Regions from separate parts of the Agrobacterium sp. 22-209-1 genome, predicted to be linked through region 2. Evidence: riboswitches for the same ligand, from Rfam matches in the RefSeq annotation. Region 2 holds a riboswitch; each other region holds the start of a gene.

Region 1 (4,640 bases), on a different contig from region 2:
CAAGGCGTCCTGCTTGCCCTCGATCAGTTCGTCATCCTGCAATTTCCAAGGCGACCAGAGTTTCTCAGGCTCTGCAAGCCATGAAGGTTTCGGCAAGCTGCCGGCGGTTGACGTGGGCAACAGTGTTTTCATGATGGGGGACCTTATGCTTTCAGTTCATCAAAGGGCGTGTTTGGTAGACCATTGCTCAAGAACAGTCCCATAGGGTTTGATGAAGTGCTCCTCAGCGAACCTTCCCTGCTCGACAGCCAGCCGGCTACGCTCTTCGCGATCGTAGACGATACGCGTCAATGAGTAGTCCTGATGCCCGAGACTCGGGCGATAACAGGCCCCTGCCGCGGAATTGGCGTTATAAATTTCGGGCCGGTAAATCTTCTGAAAAGTCTCCATGGTGCTGATTGTGCTGATGAGCTCGAGATTGGTGTAATCGTCGAGCAGATCACCGAGAAAATAGAATGCAAAAGGCGCGACGCTGTTCGGCGGCATGAAAAAGCGAACCTTCAATCCCATTTTCTGGAAGTATCGATCGGTCGACGACAATTCATCCTGCTGGTATTCGACACCCAATACAGGGTGCTGATTACCGGTCCGGCTGTATGTCCTGCTGCTGGAGGCACTCAGGCAGATGACCGGAAGTTTTTGAAAGTGTTCTTTGTAGGCATCTGAATTCAGGAAACACTTGAACAGGTTTCCATGCAGATCGCCAAAATTCTCCGGCGTGCCAAATGCCAGGCGATCCTTATTGTAAGCCGGCAGCACGACGCTGAAGTCATAATCCCGAACATACGAGGAGAAATTATTCCCGACGATGCCTTCGATGCGTTCGCCTGTCTTATGATCGACGATATTCGTTTTCAGGATTTCGATCAGGGGGAAAGCATCAGTATTGCCTTCAGCATCAATCCTCATCTCGACGGAAACGATCTCGAGCTGGACAGAATAACGATCGTTTTTCGGATTGTCCCAATGCGCCAAGGCGTTGAAGCGATTGTCGATCATCCTCAGCGCGTTGCGCAAATTCTCCCGGCGGCTCTCCCCTCTGGCCAGATTGGCGAAGTTAGTCGTGAGCCGCGTATTTTCCGAGGGTTGATAATCCTCGTCAAAAGGAATGCTCTTGAGAGAGAACGTAAATTCACCGCTCATGGCAATATTGTTCTCATGGACCGAGAAAAACCCTGAATCTGTTTCTTTTTCTTTCAGTGCTCTCATTTTTTCTCTCGTGTTTCTCAATCAACAATCTTTAGCTTGTCTATGGCCTGGAGCGCGCCCCTCTTATGCCTGAGCCGTTGATGGAGAAAAATTGATTTCATTTCATTGAAACATGAGCCGTCCTCATGGTTTTGGGTAAGCGACATGGCTTGCGGGGTGGTCTGGCCCGCCGACCGGAAACGAGGCCTTGACCCCACGAGCGGCATGGGACATTGGTTTACCGTCGTGGTTCTGTGGACGACAGTCCGGAGCTAAGAGGGAATTCGGTCAGATGCCGGAGCTGCCCCCGCAACTGTAAGCGGCTAGCGAACGTCCATTTTTGTCACTGGGTTTATCCCGGGAAGACGGGCGGGAGCGGTCATCCGCGAGCCAGGAGACCTGCCACGACAGATAACGTCCACGGGCGGGGTGTCCCGGAGTGCCGCTTTCGCGATCGGCATCTCTGCGCCGTCGTCTCTGCGTCATTGCCCAGCCCTGCCACAACCTGATGGTAGCGCCGATGATCAGCACCGACACGACAGACAAGCCCATGCAGCACCTGTCGACAACACAACTCGTCGATATCGTCTTCCCTGGTGACACAAACCATCACGGAACTCTTTTCGGAGGGACCGGCCTCGCCCTTATGGATCGAGTCGCTTTCATCGCGGCGACCCGCTTCGGGCGCGCACCATTTGTGACCGCGTCCTGCGAACGTATCGATTTCAAACAGCCCGCACGCATCGGGCACATCGTCGAATTCACGGCAAGACCCGTCAAGGCTGGCCGCCGTTCCCTGACTGTTGAGGTCGAGATGGTGGCAGAGACAATTGTCGGCCGTCAACGGCATACCTGTACGCGCGGCGTCTTCCATATGGTTGCCGTTCCAGAGGGCGAGAACGCCGCGCATTACGCCTTACCCAAACTGCTTCCCGAGGACGCGCCGGGCGAAAGCGATATGCTTGCCATGGTCGAAATCGTCTTTCCGGATCAGGCTAACAGCGTCGGCCGGATGTTCGGGGGCGAGGCAATCGCCTACATGACAAAAGCTGCGTTCGTGACGGCATCGCGCTACTCCGGCAAGCTAGTGGTGCTGGCATCATCCGAGCGTATCGACTTTGCAAGGCCAATCGAGATCGGCGAAATCGTCGAGGCGGAGGCACGTGTCGCGAGCGTTGGCCGCAGTTCCATGTCCGTCGAGACAAAACTCTGGTCGGAAAACCTTCTGACGGGCGAGCGGCATATCACGGCTACCGGACATTTCACCATGGTCGCGGTCGACGAAGATCACCGGCCGGTTCCTGTTCGAGACAGCGAACAGATAGAAGTCTTTCCCCTCGACAAAGGAGGCGCATAACGATGCTGGACAGGCAACATCTGTCGATCCTGCGCGAAGTCGATCGCATGGGCAGTCTGACGGCGGCGGCAGAACGGCTGAATGTGACCCAGTCCGCGCTGAGCCACACGATCCGCAAGCTCGAAGAACGCTATGGCGTCGCCATGTGGGAAAAGGACGGCCGCAATCTTCGTCTCACCGAGGCCGGCCGCTACATCGTCGCGCTGGCGCAGCGCGTCCTGCCACAGATCGAAAGGGCTGAGGATGTCTTGTCCGACTACCGCTACGGACAGCGAGGCTCGCTCAAGATCGGGATGGAATGCCATCCCTGTCACCAATGGCTGATGGGCGTGACAAAGCCCTATCTGGTAGACTGGCCGCATGTGGACCTGGAACTGACGACATCATTTGCTTTTGGCGGCGTGGCGGCGCTGACCGGATACGAGATCGATATCCTGATCACCCCGGACCCGATCGAAGCGCCTAGCGTCCATTATCTACCGGTGTTCGACTACGAACTGGTTCTTGCCGTACCGGCCGATCACTCTCTGGCGGCCAAGGACCATGCCGAACCTGCGGATCTGCTGGATGAAACGCTCTTCACCTATCCTGTGCCACCCGAGCGGCTGGATGTGTTCACGCATTTCCTTGCGCCTGCAAATTGCCGCCCGCGCCACCACCGGAATGTCGAGACCACGGAAATGATGCTACAGCTCGTCGCAGCCGGTCGCGGCGTCAGCGCCATCCCGAACTGGCTGGTGCGTCGGGAAGCCGCCGAGCTCGGAGTTCGTCCCGTCAGTATCGGCAAATCAGGGATACAGAAGAGTATTCACCTCGGTTTGAGAAGCGGCGAAGAGGCCGTTGACTTCATCGCCGGTTTTCTCGCGACGTCGCGCATGGCCTCAGCCTGACACGTCGTTGCCAGCATCGACATTGCTGTAATAGAGCTTGCCGATCTCGATCGGCTCACGGCCCTGGCTGCGGCGGTGGATATTGCTGTCGCGCAGGGAACAGACGCCGCGGCAATATGCCTGCTGGTAAAACTCGTCGCGTTTGCTGACATCAATCATCCCTCAATGATAGCGCCATCGCCTCAGGTGAGCTCAGCGACCAATGATGGCGTTCAAATGCCGCATTGTACAGAATCCGCATAGCATATAGTGTCTGAATTGTGTCACAAGAGGCACTATGGGGATCGATGATCAAGCGATTGGGCTTTGCCGAACAATGCGTCGTGCGCACCATGTGCGCGCTTGCCTTGTTGTTGGTAGGCTTTGCCAATGAGCCACCGACGCTGGCTAACAGCCAGATCCCTCTCAGCGAAATAGCACAATAAGTCCTTCCGGACGGAACTCTTCCGGTTCTCTGCCTCCCATCGGAGGATGGCAAGGCCAAGCACGATCACCACAAGATCGGATCCGGTTGCGAAGCGTGCCGTCTGACGGCTTCGGTGCTTCTGCCCGCTCCTGCCGATGCACTCGGGCTGCCAATCCTTCGTGAGGCTGAGCGTGTCACGCCGACCCGTGTTGAAGCGTTCTACCGTCAGCTCTTTCCGCCGAATACATCGCCTCGCGGACTTCCATCCGGCCTGACTGCATAAATCGCCGCTGGGATCAGCGACTATTTCAGTCTGTGCCGGTTTTCTCCGCCTGTGGCGGAATACGTTCCGGCACATTGCCGGAACCCTTTCCATGTCACACGGAACCACCGCGTCCGCATGCGCGGATTGCTGGCGCCGGCGGTGATCCGTCCGCGACGCAATCCGCGGGTTGCGTCGGACACTTTTATGCAGGCGCGTGACCACCAAGCGGTAAACCGGGCCCTTCGGGCCGATCGGTGTCTTGCCCTTCAGGCGCACAGTCATCGACTCTCCGCCCTCGGAGCTGAAGGTAAGCAAATGTGTCCGAGACAAGCCGTGAAGTTTCCGAATGCCGACGCCCTACTTTCTGCTTGTGGTGCGCAAGCTCCGCGAATGCCTACAGCCGGGAGAGCCCAAACGTTTTCCTGATGCCGCCATCCAATGCCTTGGCTGGAATAAACCGTTTCAGGCGGCTCAGAAGTGTAGCCTGTTTTCCAACCGGTCTGCGCATTTTGTGAGGACCTGTGATTGCTGCCA
Region 2 (4,640 bases):
ATACCCACTTCGTGAATTTCAAGGGCATGGTCGATACGCCTGACCAGAACACCTTCGCCATTGCAGACGTCTTTGCCGACCGCATAGCGATCCGCGGTTTTGGGCGTGAGGAAGACCGCATTTTGGCCCTCTAAGCCGGGCCTTGGCTTCTCCAAACGGCAACTGCGTGGGGGAATACGCCGCGCCGCTTGCTTTCAGCCAATTATTCTCATTCAGCCTGCCGTCATAGTGAGGCCCTAGAGCCGGGGGGTGACCTGCATTGTCACCTCGTCTTAGGCTTCTGTTTTCGCGATGGAATTCACCGCAATGTGACTTTTTTTCGCCATGCGGAAAGGGCATCCTCGCCCGGTTCGATAAAGCGCCGGTGTCCATGCCGGAATCAAGGAGAGTGTGCATGAAACTGAAAACCATCACGGCGGCCATGCTGTTCGGCTGTCTTTGCGCCGGAGCTGTTTATGCTGCCGGCGAAGTCGAAAAACGCGAAGGCATGATGAAGCAGATCGGCGGCTCCATGGGTGCGCTCGCCGCCATCTCCAAGGGCGAAAAGCCCTTTGACGCTGCCGCCGTCAAGGCTGCCGTGACGACCATCAGCACCAATGCCAAGGCTTTCCCCGACCAGTTCCCCGTCGGCTCAGAGACCGGTAGTGCGGCTGCTCCCGCCATCTGGGAAAACTTCGACGACTTCAAGGCCAAGGCAGCGAAGCTCGGAACGGATGCCGACGCGGTTCTCGCCAATCTCCCCACCGATCAGGCCGGCGTCGCCACCGCCATGAAGACGCTCGGCGCCGATTGCGGCACCTGCCACCAGACTTATCGTCTGAAGAAGTAGTCGCAGCACTTTGAAAACGCCGCTTCCCGGCGGCGTTTTCTCAAGGCACGAAAGACATCTGACCGGATCAGGTGACAATGGGGAGAGGGGCATGTCCTCCATCTGGACGAAACTCGTCGGCGGGGCCGTCGTCGCGGCCATTGCGGGCTACGGCATTTTCGCCTGGGTTACCGCGCCGCAGCGGCAGGCGCCGAGCCATTGGGTGAGCCTGGGCGAACCGGATCTGGCCAATGGCGAAACGCTGTTCTGGGCGGGCGGCTGCGCAAGCTGTCATGCGGCACCCGACGCGAAGGGCGAGGCGCTGTTGACGCTTTCGGGCGGGCAGGCGCTGAAAAGCCCCTTCGGCACCTTCCATGTCCCCAATATTTCCTCCGATCCACAGCATGGCATCGGCGGCTGGACGCTGGCGGAATTCGGCGATGCGATGACGCGCGGGGTGGGCAGGAACGGCGAACATCTCTATCCGTCCTTTCCCTACGCCTCCTATGCCCGCATGACGCAGAAGGACGTCAACGATCTCTTCGGTTATCTGAAGGTCCTGCCGGCCAGCCAGAACGATGCGCCGGATCACGAGTTGCCGTTCCCCTTCAATCTGCGCATGGTGCTGGGCGGCTGGAAATTCCTTTATTTCGACCCCTCGGCGCGGCCCCGCGTCGAGCTTGCCGATGCCAATGCCGAATTGCTGCGCGGCCAGTATCTGGTGGAGGGGCCGGGCCACTGCGGCGAATGCCACACGCCGCGCAACGCGCTTGGCGGTTTCCTGAAAGACAAGTGGCTGGCCGGCGGCCCCAATCCGGAAGGCGAGGGCCGCATTCCCGACATTACCCCCGGCTCGCAAAGCATCGGCAGCTGGGCCAAAGCGGATATAGCCAGCTATCTGGAAACCGGCTTCACCCCGGAATTCGACAGCGTCGGCGGCTCGATGGTCAAGGTGCAGCAGAATATGGCGCATCTGACGGCCGAAGACCGCGATGCGATTTCCGCCTATCTGAAAGCCATACCGGCGCGGTAGGGCCTGATACCTCTCCTCCGTCATCCTCGGGCTTGACCCGAGGATCCACCACCACGCCAGCCCATGGATCCTCGGGTCAAGCCCGAGGATGACGAACGAGAGGTGGGTAAGCGCCATTGACTCCCGGCCCCGCCCATCCGATAACATGTCCGTGATGGTTCCTTCCGGGCGTTCCGGAAGGTGAAAAGGGAACACGATAGGGAGAAATCCTCATTCGTGGCTGCCCCCGCAACTGTGAGCGGAGAGCCTGAAACGAAATGCCACTGGCAAGCCATCTCGCCTCCATCAAGGGCGAAGGCGATGCCGGGAAGGTGTTTCAGGTTTTGACCCGTAAGCCAGGAGACCTGCCATCGCGGAAATATCCATGCCGGCGGGGTGTCCGGAAGAGCGGAATTTCAGGGTGGTGGCATCAATGCCTCCCTGTATCAGTCTCGTATCCCCGTGGTGAAGTATATCGCATGCGGTCCTGCGGCTTTGCCGTTCGGCCGCATCTAAAGGCGCGGGGTCGCGCCGGGAGAGGGGTCACCATGTCCACCAACCTGAATACGGCCAATTCAGCCGTTTCCGTAAAAACAACCAGCGTCGCGCAGTCGCTGACAGCGATCGTGCTTGGCCTGTTCGTCGTCGGTTTTGTCGGCTTTTCCCACGTGGAAGCCGTTCACAATGCCGCGCATGACACGCGTCATGCCAATGCCTTCCCCTGCCATTGAGGGGAAACGGCATGTCATTTTTTCGCAATATCGTCTTCACCGCCATTCTCGTCGGTATCCTTGGCGGCTTCGCGGTCTCCGCCATGCAGGCTTTTGGCACCACGCCGCTCATCCTTCAGGCGGAAACCTATGAGAGCGCCGGCGAAGCGCCCCATAGCCATAATGCACCGGGGCCCGGCGCTGCGGTTCCCGCTCATGAACATAATGACGAGGCCTGGGCTCCGGCCGATGGTTTCGAGCGCACCGCCTATACCGTCGCCGCCAATGTGCTGACCGCCATCGGTTACGCGCTGGTGCTGACCGGCCTCATGTCGTTGCGCGGCACCAATACCGGCTGGCGTGAGGGGCTTTTGTGGGGCGTTGCCGGTTTTGCGGCCGTCATGCTCGCCCCGATGATCGGCCTGCCGCCGGAACTGCCGGGAAGCCCGGCCGCCGCACTTGAGGCGCGCCAGATCTGGTGGCTCGCGACCGTTGCCGCAACCGCGGGCGGCATTGCGTTGATCGCCTTCCGCCGCGAACCATGGGCGGTTCTGCTGGCGATGGTGCTGATCGTCGCGCCGCATGTGGTGGGCGCCCCCCTGCCGCCGGAAGGCGAACATGCGCTGGCGCCACTGCCGCTGGAACGTCAGTTCATCGTTGCCGCCACCGTCACCAGCTTCGTCTTCTGGGCACTTCTCGGCACGTTGAGTGCGTTTTTCCTGAAGCGCTTCCAAGAGGCTTGAAACCATGCAGGACGCAGCGGAATGGAGTGAGGAGCTCGATGCGCTGCGTTTTGCCGTTCCCGGCCACGGCGCTTTCTGCGCCGTGCATCGCCTTGCTTTCAAGGCGCTCCTCGGGGCAACCCCGGGGCGCGAGGCGGCTCTCTCCTGCTTTCATGAACACCAGGCTGCTTTTATCGCTGCTGCGCTCAGTAAGATAAAACGCTCGAATTTGCCCGCAGGTCGCAGCCTGCATCTGAACAGCCGCGATATTCGCCGTGCGATTGCAGGTGAGGGCGATGCTTCAGCGGCGCGGGTGTGCCGGGTGCTTGATCGATATTGACTTGCTCCATATTCCCACCTCCGTCATCCCGGCCTTGAGCCGGGTTCCCGTCGACGCGCGTCTGCGAGGCGGGAAGAGTCTTTTTCAGCCCAGAGACTTAGGCTGGCTGGATTCCGGCTAAAGGCTGGAATGACGGGGAAGTGGAGGGCTGTAAAGCATTGAGGCGGATGCGCCTCACCGATGCTCTGCCGCAAAAACCTGAAGTTCCGCCTCGGCTTCCGGACCAAAGAGGCCGAGGTGTTTCAGGATTTCCACGGCGAAACTGACCGGCGCGCTGCCGGGTGCCGTGACGATGCCACCATCGCTGACCGCTTTTGGCTGATCGCGATAATGCGCCTCACCGCGATAGGCCGGATAGGCCTTGTGGGATGCCAGCGAATTGCCGGTATGGCTGACGTCGTTCAGAACGCCCGTGCCGCCGAGCGCGCTTGCCGCCGCGCAGATGCCGGCCACCAGCCGATCCCTGTCGCGAAACCGGTGCACCAGCCCGCCAAGATCGACAGCCGTTCTCTTTTCCCAGCTGAGACCGCCGGGAATGACGAGCGCATCGATGTCAACGGGATCGAGCGCGTCATAGGATGTGTCCGGCGTCACCTTCAGCCCGCCCATCGAGGTCACGGGCCTGCCATCAGGCGTGGCGTGCACGATCTCGACACCGAGATAGCTGCGCGCTGCCGCCGTAAGCAGCGCCGGCTCCCAGTCGGCAAAATCCTGCGCGAGCGCAATGGCGATCCGTGTCATGGCTGTCTCCGTGGGCTTTAATCAGGCGATGGACTGCATGTAGCGCATGCCGGTGACCGGCCGCGGCGCGAAATCCATGTTTTCGTAGAAACGATGCGCCGCCACATTGCCGGTCGTGGCGCTGACGGAAAGATAGTCGCAGCCGAGACGCTTGGCGATATCGCGGGCGCGGGAAACCAGATGCTGGCCGGTGCCATGGCCGCGATGGCCGTCACGCACGAAGAGATGATGCAGCTCCAGTCCGCGTCGGCCTTCCTGCGCCCTGTAGAGCGGCAGAAGCAGGGCGTAACCGATCAGCGCGCCATCG
Region 3 (4,640 bases), on a different contig from region 2:
CATCCGTGGTGACCACGCACTCCACCCCGAAGACGGCGGCTATTGTCGCCGGTGTCAGCACCTCGCGCGGCGGACCGACCGCGATCATCTCGCCCCGGTGCATGATGGCGACGCGGTCACAGAACATGGCGGCGTGATTGAGGTCGTGCAGCGCCGCTACAACGGTCAGGCCTTGTCGGCGCACCAGATCGAGCAGGCCGATCTGGTGACCTATGTCGAGATGGTTGGTCGGCTCGTCCAGAAGCAGGACATGCGGCTCCTGCGTCAACGCGCGGGCGATATGCAGGCGCTGCCGTTCGCCGCCGGAAAGATGGTGCCAGCTGCGCTCCGCCTTATCAGCCATATCCACATTGGCGAGTGCTGCGTCAACGATGGCGTCATCCTGCTGCGACCAGGCGGAAAGCGGCCCGAGGTAGGGCGTGCGTCCAAGCTCCACGGCCTGTCGTGCGGTGATGCGTTCGGTGGTTTCAGCCTGCTGCTCAACGAAGGCGAGCCGGCGGGCAAGGTCTCGCCGTCCCAGCGAGGCAAGCGGTTCATCTCCGAGCGTAACGTGACCCCGGCGCGGCTTGCGAATGCCTGCCAGCATGGAGAGCAGCGTGCTTTTGCCGGAACCGTTCGGTCCGATGACACCGAGAAACTCACCGGAACCGACATCGAGTGAAACGCCGCGCAAGATGTCTATATTGCCGGCGTGGAAATGCAGGTCGTGGGCGGACAGTTTCATGAACGCCCCCTCTTCTGCCCGAGGATGAAGGCAAAGGCGGGCGCGCCGACGAGCGCGGTGATGACGCCGATGGGCAGCACCTGGCCCGGAATGACGATGCGAGAGAGAATATCCGCGACGATCATGAAAACCGCGCCGGTCAGCGCCGTCACCGGCAGCAAGATACCATGGCGAACGCCGACGAAGATGCGCGCAGCATGCGGAATGACGAGGCCCACGAAGCCGATGGAGCCGACCAGCGACACCATCGCAGCCGTCATGATCGCCGAAACCGAGATCAGCACGGTATAGACCCAGCGCACCGGAATACCGAGCGAGGCTGCGGCCTGACCGCCGAATGCGAAGGCATCGAGCGCCCGCGCGTACCAGAGACAAACGATAAGGCCCGCAAGGCTGACCGGTAGCGCCAGCCAGACATCCGGCCAGCGCACGCCGGAAAGATTGCCGAGCAGCCAGAACATGATACCGCGCGCCTGTTCAGCATTGGCGGATTTGGTGACGATGAAGGAGGTCATGGCGTTGAACAGTTGCGAACCGGCAACGCCCGCCAGAATGATGGCGCTGTTGCCATGCCCCGCCTGCACGGCCAGAAGGCTGACCAGCGAAAAAGCGACAAAAGCGCCGATGAGCGCGCCCGCCGGCATCGTCAGAAAGCCCGCGCCGAAGCCCAGAAGTGCCACGGCGACGGCACCGGTGGAGGCACCGGCAGAAATTCCGAGAATGTAGGGATCGGCAAGCGGATTGCGTAAAAGAGATTGCAGCACTGCTCCGGCGAGCGCCAGCGACGCCCCGCAGCAGGCGGCAACAACGGCGCGGCTGAGGCGGTAACTCCAGACGATGCCTTCATCCAGCGGTTCAAGCGGATAACCCGCGTGGAAAACGCGGTTGGCAATCGTCTTTGCTACAACATCCAAAGGGATGGCAGTCTCGCCGATGGCCGCCCCGGCCATCAGCGCGACGAGCAGCAGGGCGAGCGCGGCAAATGCCAGCCCCGCCCTACCAAGATGGGTGGTGAGACGGTTCACTTGGCGAGGCCAGCGGCCGAAATCGCCTCGGCCAGCGTTTCAATACCTTCGATGGTTCGAATGGTCGGGTTCATCGCCTGCGCATCCATCTCGAACACATGACCTTCCTTGACGGCGGGCATGATGCTGGCCACGGGATCGGTGGCGAGGAACTTCAGCTTGACGGCAATATCATCGGCGGGGAAACGGCGGCGGTCCATCTTGCCGGCGACGATGATGGACGGATTGGCCTTGGCGATGGTTTCCCAGCCGACGGTCGGCCATTCTTCATCGCTTTCGATGACGTTCTTTAACCCCAGCGCGGACATGATGTAGCCGGGAGCACCATTGCGACCTGCGACATAGGGATCGATATCCAGCTCGGCGCTCGAGAACCAGAAGACGGCGGAAAGCTTGCCATTGGCTGAGGCGATCTTGGCACGGGCGGCTTCTTCACGCTTCTTCAGGTCGGCAACGACCTCTTCACCGCGGTCCTGCACGTCGAAGATTTTGGCGAGGTCGCGGACTTCCTGATAGATCAACTCCATGGTGAAGCCGGTGTTGCGTACACCATCACCACCGCCGGAATTGTCCTTGCCGACGCAATCGGCAGGCGAGGTATAGACGGGAATACCGAGTTCGGCGAATTGCGCCGGCGTTCCGACAACACCCTCGGGACCGATCTGCCACTGGAACTGCGTCGTGACAAGGTCCGGCTTCTTGCCGACGACCGCCTCGAAGCTCGGATCATTATCGGCCAGTCGCTCGACCTTGGCATTGGCCTCCTCGTAGCCCTTCAGAACCGGACCGATCCACAGCGCCGTGCCGACGACCTTGTCCGCAACGCCAAGCAGGTAAAGAACCTCTGTCGTGCTCTGGCCAACGGAAACGGTGCGGGTGGGCGCCTGCTTGAAGGTGATCTCCTGACCGCAGCTGTTGATTGTCAGGGGATAGGTGGTTTCGGCGGCATTGGCGCCGACCACAGGCAAAACCGAAAGCACGGTTGCCAGAAAGCCGGCGTGAACCGGCAGGCGTCTAGAATGAAACATGTGTTCTCCAGTCGAAAGTAAAACTTATTCCAGAGCAGCAGGCGTCAGAACGCGCAGCAACAGCGGGACGTCTTGTACGGAGAACGGTAATAGGACGCAAACGAAATGTTATGAAATAACATTACAAAATCCTCCTCCGGGCTTCCCCGCCCGTAACGATGGTTCATATTTTGACGGCAGGTCTCCTGGCTCACGGATTTGCGTCTCTCATCTGCCTTCCCGTATTCCGAAAAATACAGTGGCATGACGCCTTGAAGCGTCACGGGGATGAACGACAATCCGCTTACAGTTGCGGGGGCAGCCACGGCATTGGGCGAAAAAGATCGCCCGCACCATGTTCCCTATTAATCCCTTCGCCTTTCGGCTGCAGGAACCGTCGCTTTCTCACATAAGGGGCAAGAAGCGGGGCGTCAATTGCGATAGTGCCGCACCTCAGCACAAAGACGGGCCTGCCAGGGCGAAAATCATTGCGGAACCGCAGCCTGCCGGTTGCGGCGCGCCTTTCGACATGGTGGTGAGCGTTTCGATCACCACCAGCCCGGATTGCGCCAGGAAGTCGGTCAGAAGACCGCTGTCACGAACGGCATCAAGACGGACAAGCTGACCGTCCAAATCGGAAAAATGCCGCCTGACCAGCGCGATGGCCGCCGTCTCGTCGCCCGCAACGACCGGGCCGACAATATGGCCCCGCCCCGCTGCGCGTCGCAATGCAAATGCCTCAAGACGATCCGCCTCAAACAGGCCATAACCTTCGTCTTCCCGCAGGAGACGCTGCAGGACGCGCCGGCGCGAGACACCGAAAGCCGTCTCATCCAGATCCGCAACAGCGGACAAATGGTCCTCCGAAAGTGGCTTGATCCTCTGTTTTCTTCCGAGCGCCGGCATCTCGGGAAGGCAACGCGCCTTGCCCCGAAGGAGATGTACTTTTTCCGTCTCTCCGGCAAAACCCAGCCCGGCAAACAACCGCCTCGACTCGTCCGTGGCGTTGAGCCTCAGGGATATGGCAGGGAATTTCGCCAGAAGCCGCCGCACCAGCCATGGTGCCACGCCCTGCCCCTGAAGGCGCGGCGAAACGATGACCATGCCGAGCGTCGCAAAACCCTCATCATAGCGAAACAGCATCGCAGTTGCGACAGCGCGGTCGATTTCGTCAAGCGCGGCAAGACCGACGCCACATTGACGCAGGAAACACCATTCATTCGCGTGATATCGCCACCCGACAGCCATGGAGAGGGCGTGCAGATGATCGGCCTCCACATCGGCGATATCCACGGTTCGCAACTCGAAACTATCGACCTTGAGCAGCTCCATGACAAACGGCTCTCATTTCCTCCGGCGCGGAACCTTGATCCCGGCAACCCAGCCCACGACATCCGAAGATAGCCAGCCTTGCCGGCAGGAATTTTCCGAAAGCGCTGGAAGGACACAACAATCTACTGAAATCACCCCTATTTCAGCAGATAAACGCCGCAGGCCGCTCTAAGCTTTTCAACGTTGAAGCGACGGAGACAGCCATGAACGCAATCGACATTCTGGAGCGTCTTGTCGGCTTCCCATCGGTCGTCGGAACCGCCAATGGCGATATCGCCGGATGGATCGCCGATTATCTGGAAAGCCACGGCGCGAAAGTATCGCTGCTTGCCGGCCCGGAGGGCGACCGCGCCAATCTCTTCGCGAGCTTCGGCCCGACGGATGTCGCCGGATACATCCTATCCGGCCATATGGATGTGGTGCCTGCCGGTGAGCCGGAATGGTCCTCCGATCCCTTCACGCTGAGAGCCGAAGGCGAGCGTCTTTACGGGCGCGGAACCACGGACATGAAAGGTTTTCTTGCCACGGTTCTCGCCGCTGCACCGGCATTTT
Region 4 (4,640 bases), on a different contig from region 2:
TCGCTGTTCGGCGGGCGCGGCTCGATTATGGGTATGATTTTCGGTGCGTTGATCGTCGGCGTCTTTTCGCTCGGCCTCCGGCTTATCGGAACAGATCCGCAATGGACCTATCTCTTGATCGGCGTCCTCATCATCATGGCTGTAGCAATCGACCAGTGGATCAGAAAGGTAGCAGGCTGATGGCAAAAGAACCCATTCTCACAGCACGCAGTCTCGTCAAGCGCTATGGTCGTGTGACCGCCCTCGACCATGCCGATTTCGATCTCTATCCCGGAGAAATCCTGGCCGTGATCGGCGACAACGGCGCCGGCAAATCCTCTCTCATCAAGGCGATTTCCGGTGCCGTGACACCCGATGAAGGGGAGATCAGACTGGAAGGCCAGCCCGTCCAGTTCCGCTCGCCAATCGAGGCGCGAAAGGCCGGCATCGAGACGGTCTATCAGAACCTCGCGCTTTCGCCGGCGCTTTCCATAGCCGACAATATGTTTCTCGGGCGGGAAATCCGTAAATCCGGCATTCAGGGCAGTTTGTTCCGGGCGCTGGACCGCCCGGCCATGGAAAAATTCGCCCGCGAGAAACTGTCGGAACTCGGCCTGATGACGATCCAGAACATCAATCAGGCGGTGGAAACCCTTTCCGGCGGTCAGCGTCAGGGTGTGGCGGTGGCGCGTGCGGCAGCCTTTGGCTCCAAGGTCGTCATCCTCGACGAACCGACGGCGGCACTTGGTGTCAAGGAAAGCCGACGTGTTCTGGAGCTTATCCTCGACGTGCGCTCCCGCGGCCTGCCGATCGTCCTGATCTCGCATAACATGCCGCATGTCTTCGAGGTCGCGGATCGCATCCATATCCACCGGCTAGGCAAGCGCCTGTGCGTCATCAATCCGAAGGACTATTCGATGTCGGATGCCGTCGCCTTCATGACCGGTGCCAAGGAAGCGCCGAAGGAAACGCTTGCCGCATGACGCTGAAGCTTGAAACGATCGCCGAGGATGTTCTTCGGCGGGCAGAAGGTAAATCCCGTTTTATCGTCGCCATTGCCGGTCCCCCTGGGGCCGGCAAATCCACGCTGGCAGATGCGCTTTGTGATGCTTTGCTCGCACGAGGCGAAACGGCCGCCGTCCTGCCCATGGACGGCTTCCATATGGACAATGGCATTCTTGAAGAACGGGGGCTGCTGCCGCGAAAGGGCGCGCCCGAAACATTCGACGTGCGCGGTTTCCTTGATATCGTCTCCGCCGTTCGTAAGGGGGGCCAGGAAGTTCTTGTCCCGGTTTTCGACCGCTCCCGCGAAATCGCCATTGCCTCTGCCCGAGCGATTGCGCCGGACACGCGCCTGATCCTTGCCGAAGGCAATTATCTGCTGCTCAACGAGGCGCCCTGGACGACACTGGCCGGCAGCTTCGATCTCACTATTTTTGTGGGTCCATCCGTCGCGGTGCTTGAAGAGAGACTGCGCAACAGATGGCAGGGTTATGGCCTCGATGCCACTCAAATCCACGCCAAACTGTTCGAAAACGATCTTCCCAACGGAAAAAGGGTGATCGAAAACGCCCGTCCCGCCGATATTCGCATCGATATCTGGGAATAGATTAACGCTTTTCTCTCTTTGAGCGGCGGCACGCATGTGCTGTTAAGCCGTTGTTAACCACGTGTTGAATCTTTTTGATCCACAGGGTAGGGCTTTCCTGTGTCTATTCATTGACGCAAAAAATTCCTCATATACTATATGTGGTGTTCGAGGTTCTTCCGATTCGCAAGGATTGGGAGCTAAGACGGGAATTCGGTGCGTGACGCCATCAGGGCGAAGCAAGGCCGAAACTGCCCCCGCAACTGTAAGCGGCGAGCATCGTTCCGATTTGGGTCACTGGAGCTTAGCGCACCGGGAAGGCTGGAATAGATGTTGTGACCCGCAAGTCAGGAGACCTGCCTTGAGCGCAAACGTCCACGGGCGGGGTGTCCGGAGGAAGGTGTCTGACGCAAATGATTTGCGTGCGCCCTTTTCTGCCCCCTCCAGAACAAGCTTCGGGGTGAAGTCATGCCAGTGCATTTGTTTGAGTTGCTGCGCTCGTCGGCGTAGACAGTGATTTTACGCGGCTAAAAGCTGCGCATGCCCACCCTAATGAAAGATCCATCGCCGCCCGATTGTGATTGCAATCGGCAATGTTGAGCCGTGTCCGAAACCGGCTTCGAGAGAGGAAATTATGACCGTCACCGTTTACAGCAAGCCGGCCTGCGTCCAATGCACTGCCACTTACCGCGCCCTCGACCGCATCGGCGTTCCCTATGAGATCATCGATATTTCCGAAGATGCTGACGCGCTCGATCATGTTCGTGGCCTCGGTTACATGCAGGTTCCGGTGGTCGTTGCCGGCGAACGCCATTGGGCGGGTTTCCGGCCGGATATGATCGGCGCGATCAGCTGAGGCGGCAGGGCGATGGGCCTGATCGTCTATTATTCCAGCCGTTCTGAAAACACCCATCGTTTCCTTCTGAAACTGGGACGGCGATTGTTTCGCCTGCCGCTTGGCGTTGAGGAAGATGTTCCCCACGTGTCCGAGCCCTATGTGCTCGTCACCCCCACCTATGGGGGTGGGGGTACAAAAGGGGCCGTGCCGAAACCGGTCATCCGGTTTTTGAACGAGCCCTCCAACCGAAATCTCATTCGCGGCGTCATAGCGGCGGGCAACACGAATTTTGGCGCAGCTTTCGCATCCGCCGGAGATATCGTCTCGCGTAAATGCGCTGTGCCGTTTCTCTATCGTTTCGAGCTTCTCGGCACGGAAGAAGATGTCGCCAACGTCAAACATGGATTGGAACGATTTTGGACACGCTGACCTCAAGCGCGCTGCGCAAGGATGCCAAACAGCCCGTAGCCGCAAGCCAGAAACCGGTTGATGCGGCTCTGGACTACCACGCGCTGAACGCGATGTTGAACCTTTATGACGAGAACGGGAAAATCCAGCTCGACAAGGATCGCCTGGCTGCCCGGCAATATTTTCTCCAGCACGTCAACCAGAACACTGTGTTTTTCCATAATCTCAGGGAAAAGCTCGATTATCTGGTGGCGGAAGGATATTACGAGCAGGAGGTACTGGACCAGTACTCCTTCAATTTCGTTCGCGACCTCTATGACGAAGCCTATGCCCGGAAATTCCGCTTTCCGACATTTCTTGGGGCGTTCAAATATTATACCTCCTACACGCTGAAGACTTTCGACGGAAAACGTTACCTCGAGCGTTACGAGGATCGCGTCTGCATGGTGGCGCTGGCCCTTGCGCGCGGTGATGAGCAGCTTGCCCGCAATCTGGTCGATGAGATCATTTCCGGCCGCTTCCAGCCGGCAACCCCAACATTCCTCAACGCCGGCAAGAAGAGCCGCGGCGAGCTGGTCTCGTGTTTTCTGCTGCGTGTGGAAGACAATATGGAAAGCATCGGCCGCTCCATCAATTCGGCGTTGCAGCTTTCCAAGCGCGGCGGCGGCGTGGCCCTGTCCTTGACCAATATTCGCGAGGCCGGCGCGCCGATCAAGCAGATCGAAAACCAGTCATCCGGCGTCATTCCCGTGATGAAGCTGCTGGAAGACAGCTTTTCCTATGCCAACCAGCTTGGCGCGCGCCAGGGTGCCGGCGCGGTCTATCTGCACGCCCACCACCCGGATATCATGCGCTTCCTCGATACCAAGCGTGAAAATGCCGACGAGAAAATCCGCATCAAGACGCTGTCGCTCGGCGTGGTGATCCCCGATATCACCTTCGAACTCGCCCGCAATAATGAGGATATGTATCTGTTTTCGCCCTATGATGTGGAGCGGATCTATGGCGTGCCTTTCACCGAAATCTCGGTCACCGAAAAATACCATGAAATGGTAGCCGACAGCCGCATCCGTAAGAGGAAGATCAAGGCGCGCGAATTCTTCCAGGTGATCGCCGAAATCCAGTTCGAGAGCGGTTACCCCTACATCATGTTCGAAGATACGGTGAACCGCGCCAATCCGATTGCCGGCCGTATCAGCATGAGCAATCTCTGCTCGGAAATCCTGCAGGTCAGCGAAGCGAGCGAGTTCAACGCCGATCTCTCCTATAGCCAAATGGGCAAGGATATTTCCTGCAATCTCGGCTCGCTCAACATTGCTGCGGCAATGGATTCGGCCGATTTCGGCAAGACCATCGAGACCTCCATCCGGGCGCTGACGGCGGTATCGGATATGAGCCACATTTCCTCCGTTCCCTCGGTGGAAAAGGGCAATGATGCGAGCCACGCTATCGGCCTCGGCCAGATGAACCTGCACGGTTATCTGGCGCGCGAGCGCATTTTCTATGGTTCCGAAGAAGGCGTCGATTTCACCAATATCTATTTTTACACCGTGACCTATCACGCCATCCGCGCCAGTAACCGCCTTGCCGTGGAAAGGGGCCAGAGCTTCAAGGGCTTTGAGAACTCCAAATATGCCTCGGGCGACTATTTCGACAAATATACCGACAGGGAATGGCTGCCCGCGACGGAAAAGGTCCGTGAGCTCTTCGAAAAGGCCGGCATTGCCATTCCGACACAGGACGACTGGAAGGCACTGAAGCAGGAGGTTATGGCATCAGGCCTCTATAACCAGAACCTGCAGGCCGTACCGCCAACGGGTTCGATCT

Evidence for each region. A riboswitch is a leader RNA that binds a small molecule or an ion and turns the genes downstream of it on or off. The one in region 2 is predicted to bind cobalamin.
Region 1: linked by a shared signal. The riboswitch ahead of ACQZ48_RS20950 (acyl-CoA thioesterase) and the one ahead of ACQZ48_RS06145 (CbtB domain-containing protein) in region 2 are both predicted to bind cobalamin.
Region 3: linked by a shared signal. The riboswitch ahead of ACQZ48_RS01805 (ABC transporter substrate-binding protein) and the one ahead of ACQZ48_RS06145 (CbtB domain-containing protein) in region 2 are both predicted to bind cobalamin.
Region 4: linked by a shared signal. The riboswitch ahead of nrdH (glutaredoxin-like protein NrdH) and the one ahead of ACQZ48_RS06145 (CbtB domain-containing protein) in region 2 are both predicted to bind cobalamin.

The regions. Positions count from the first base shown of each region.
Region 1 is NZ_JBNWCH010000012.1:57,757-62,396, reverse strand. It holds gene ACQZ48_RS20960 (methionine synthase) at 1-132, opposite strand, end outside; gene ACQZ48_RS20955 (DUF1852 domain-containing protein) at 160-1,143, opposite strand; cobalamin riboswitch at 1,419-1,609, shown strand; gene ACQZ48_RS20950 (acyl-CoA thioesterase) at 1,709-2,545, shown strand; gene ACQZ48_RS20945 (LysR family transcriptional regulator) at 2,548-3,435, shown strand; gene ACQZ48_RS20940 (hypothetical protein) at 3,427-3,594, opposite strand; partial or broken gene ACQZ48_RS20935 (hypothetical protein) at 3,921-4,124, shown strand; gene ACQZ48_RS20930 (oxidoreductase) at 4,501-4,640, opposite strand, start outside.
Region 2 is NZ_JBNWCH010000002.1:381,222-385,861, forward strand. It holds gene ACQZ48_RS06130 (metallophosphoesterase) at 1-134, shown strand, start outside; gene ACQZ48_RS06135 (c-type cytochrome) at 395-829, shown strand; gene ACQZ48_RS06140 (c-type cytochrome) at 921-1,841, shown strand; cobalamin riboswitch at 1,980-2,207, shown strand; gene ACQZ48_RS06145 (CbtB domain-containing protein) at 2,369-2,551, shown strand; gene ACQZ48_RS06150 (CbtA family protein) at 2,563-3,273, shown strand; gene ACQZ48_RS06155 (hypothetical protein) at 3,278-3,592, shown strand; gene ACQZ48_RS06160 (type 1 glutamine amidotransferase family protein) at 3,767-4,333, opposite strand; gene ACQZ48_RS06165 (GNAT family N-acetyltransferase) at 4,355-4,640, opposite strand, start outside.
Region 3 is NZ_JBNWCH010000001.1:404,316-408,955, forward strand. It holds gene ACQZ48_RS01795 (ABC transporter ATP-binding protein) at 1-724, opposite strand, end outside; gene ACQZ48_RS01800 (FecCD family ABC transporter permease) at 721-1,674, opposite strand; gene ACQZ48_RS01805 (ABC transporter substrate-binding protein) at 1,746-2,777, opposite strand; cobalamin riboswitch at 2,936-3,170, opposite strand; gene ACQZ48_RS01810 (GNAT family N-acetyltransferase) at 3,210-4,088, opposite strand; gene argE (acetylornithine deacetylase) at 4,292-4,640, shown strand, end outside.
Region 4 is NZ_JBNWCH010000007.1:233,448-238,087, reverse strand. It holds gene ACQZ48_RS17235 (ABC transporter permease) at 1-180, shown strand, start outside; gene ACQZ48_RS17230 (ATP-binding cassette domain-containing protein) at 180-962, shown strand; gene ACQZ48_RS17225 (nucleoside triphosphate hydrolase) at 959-1,588, shown strand; cobalamin riboswitch at 1,722-1,945, shown strand; gene nrdH (glutaredoxin-like protein NrdH) at 2,202-2,423, shown strand; gene nrdI (class Ib ribonucleoside-diphosphate reductase assembly flavoprotein NrdI) at 2,436-2,834, shown strand; gene nrdE (class 1b ribonucleoside-diphosphate reductase subunit alpha) at 2,822-4,640, shown strand, end outside.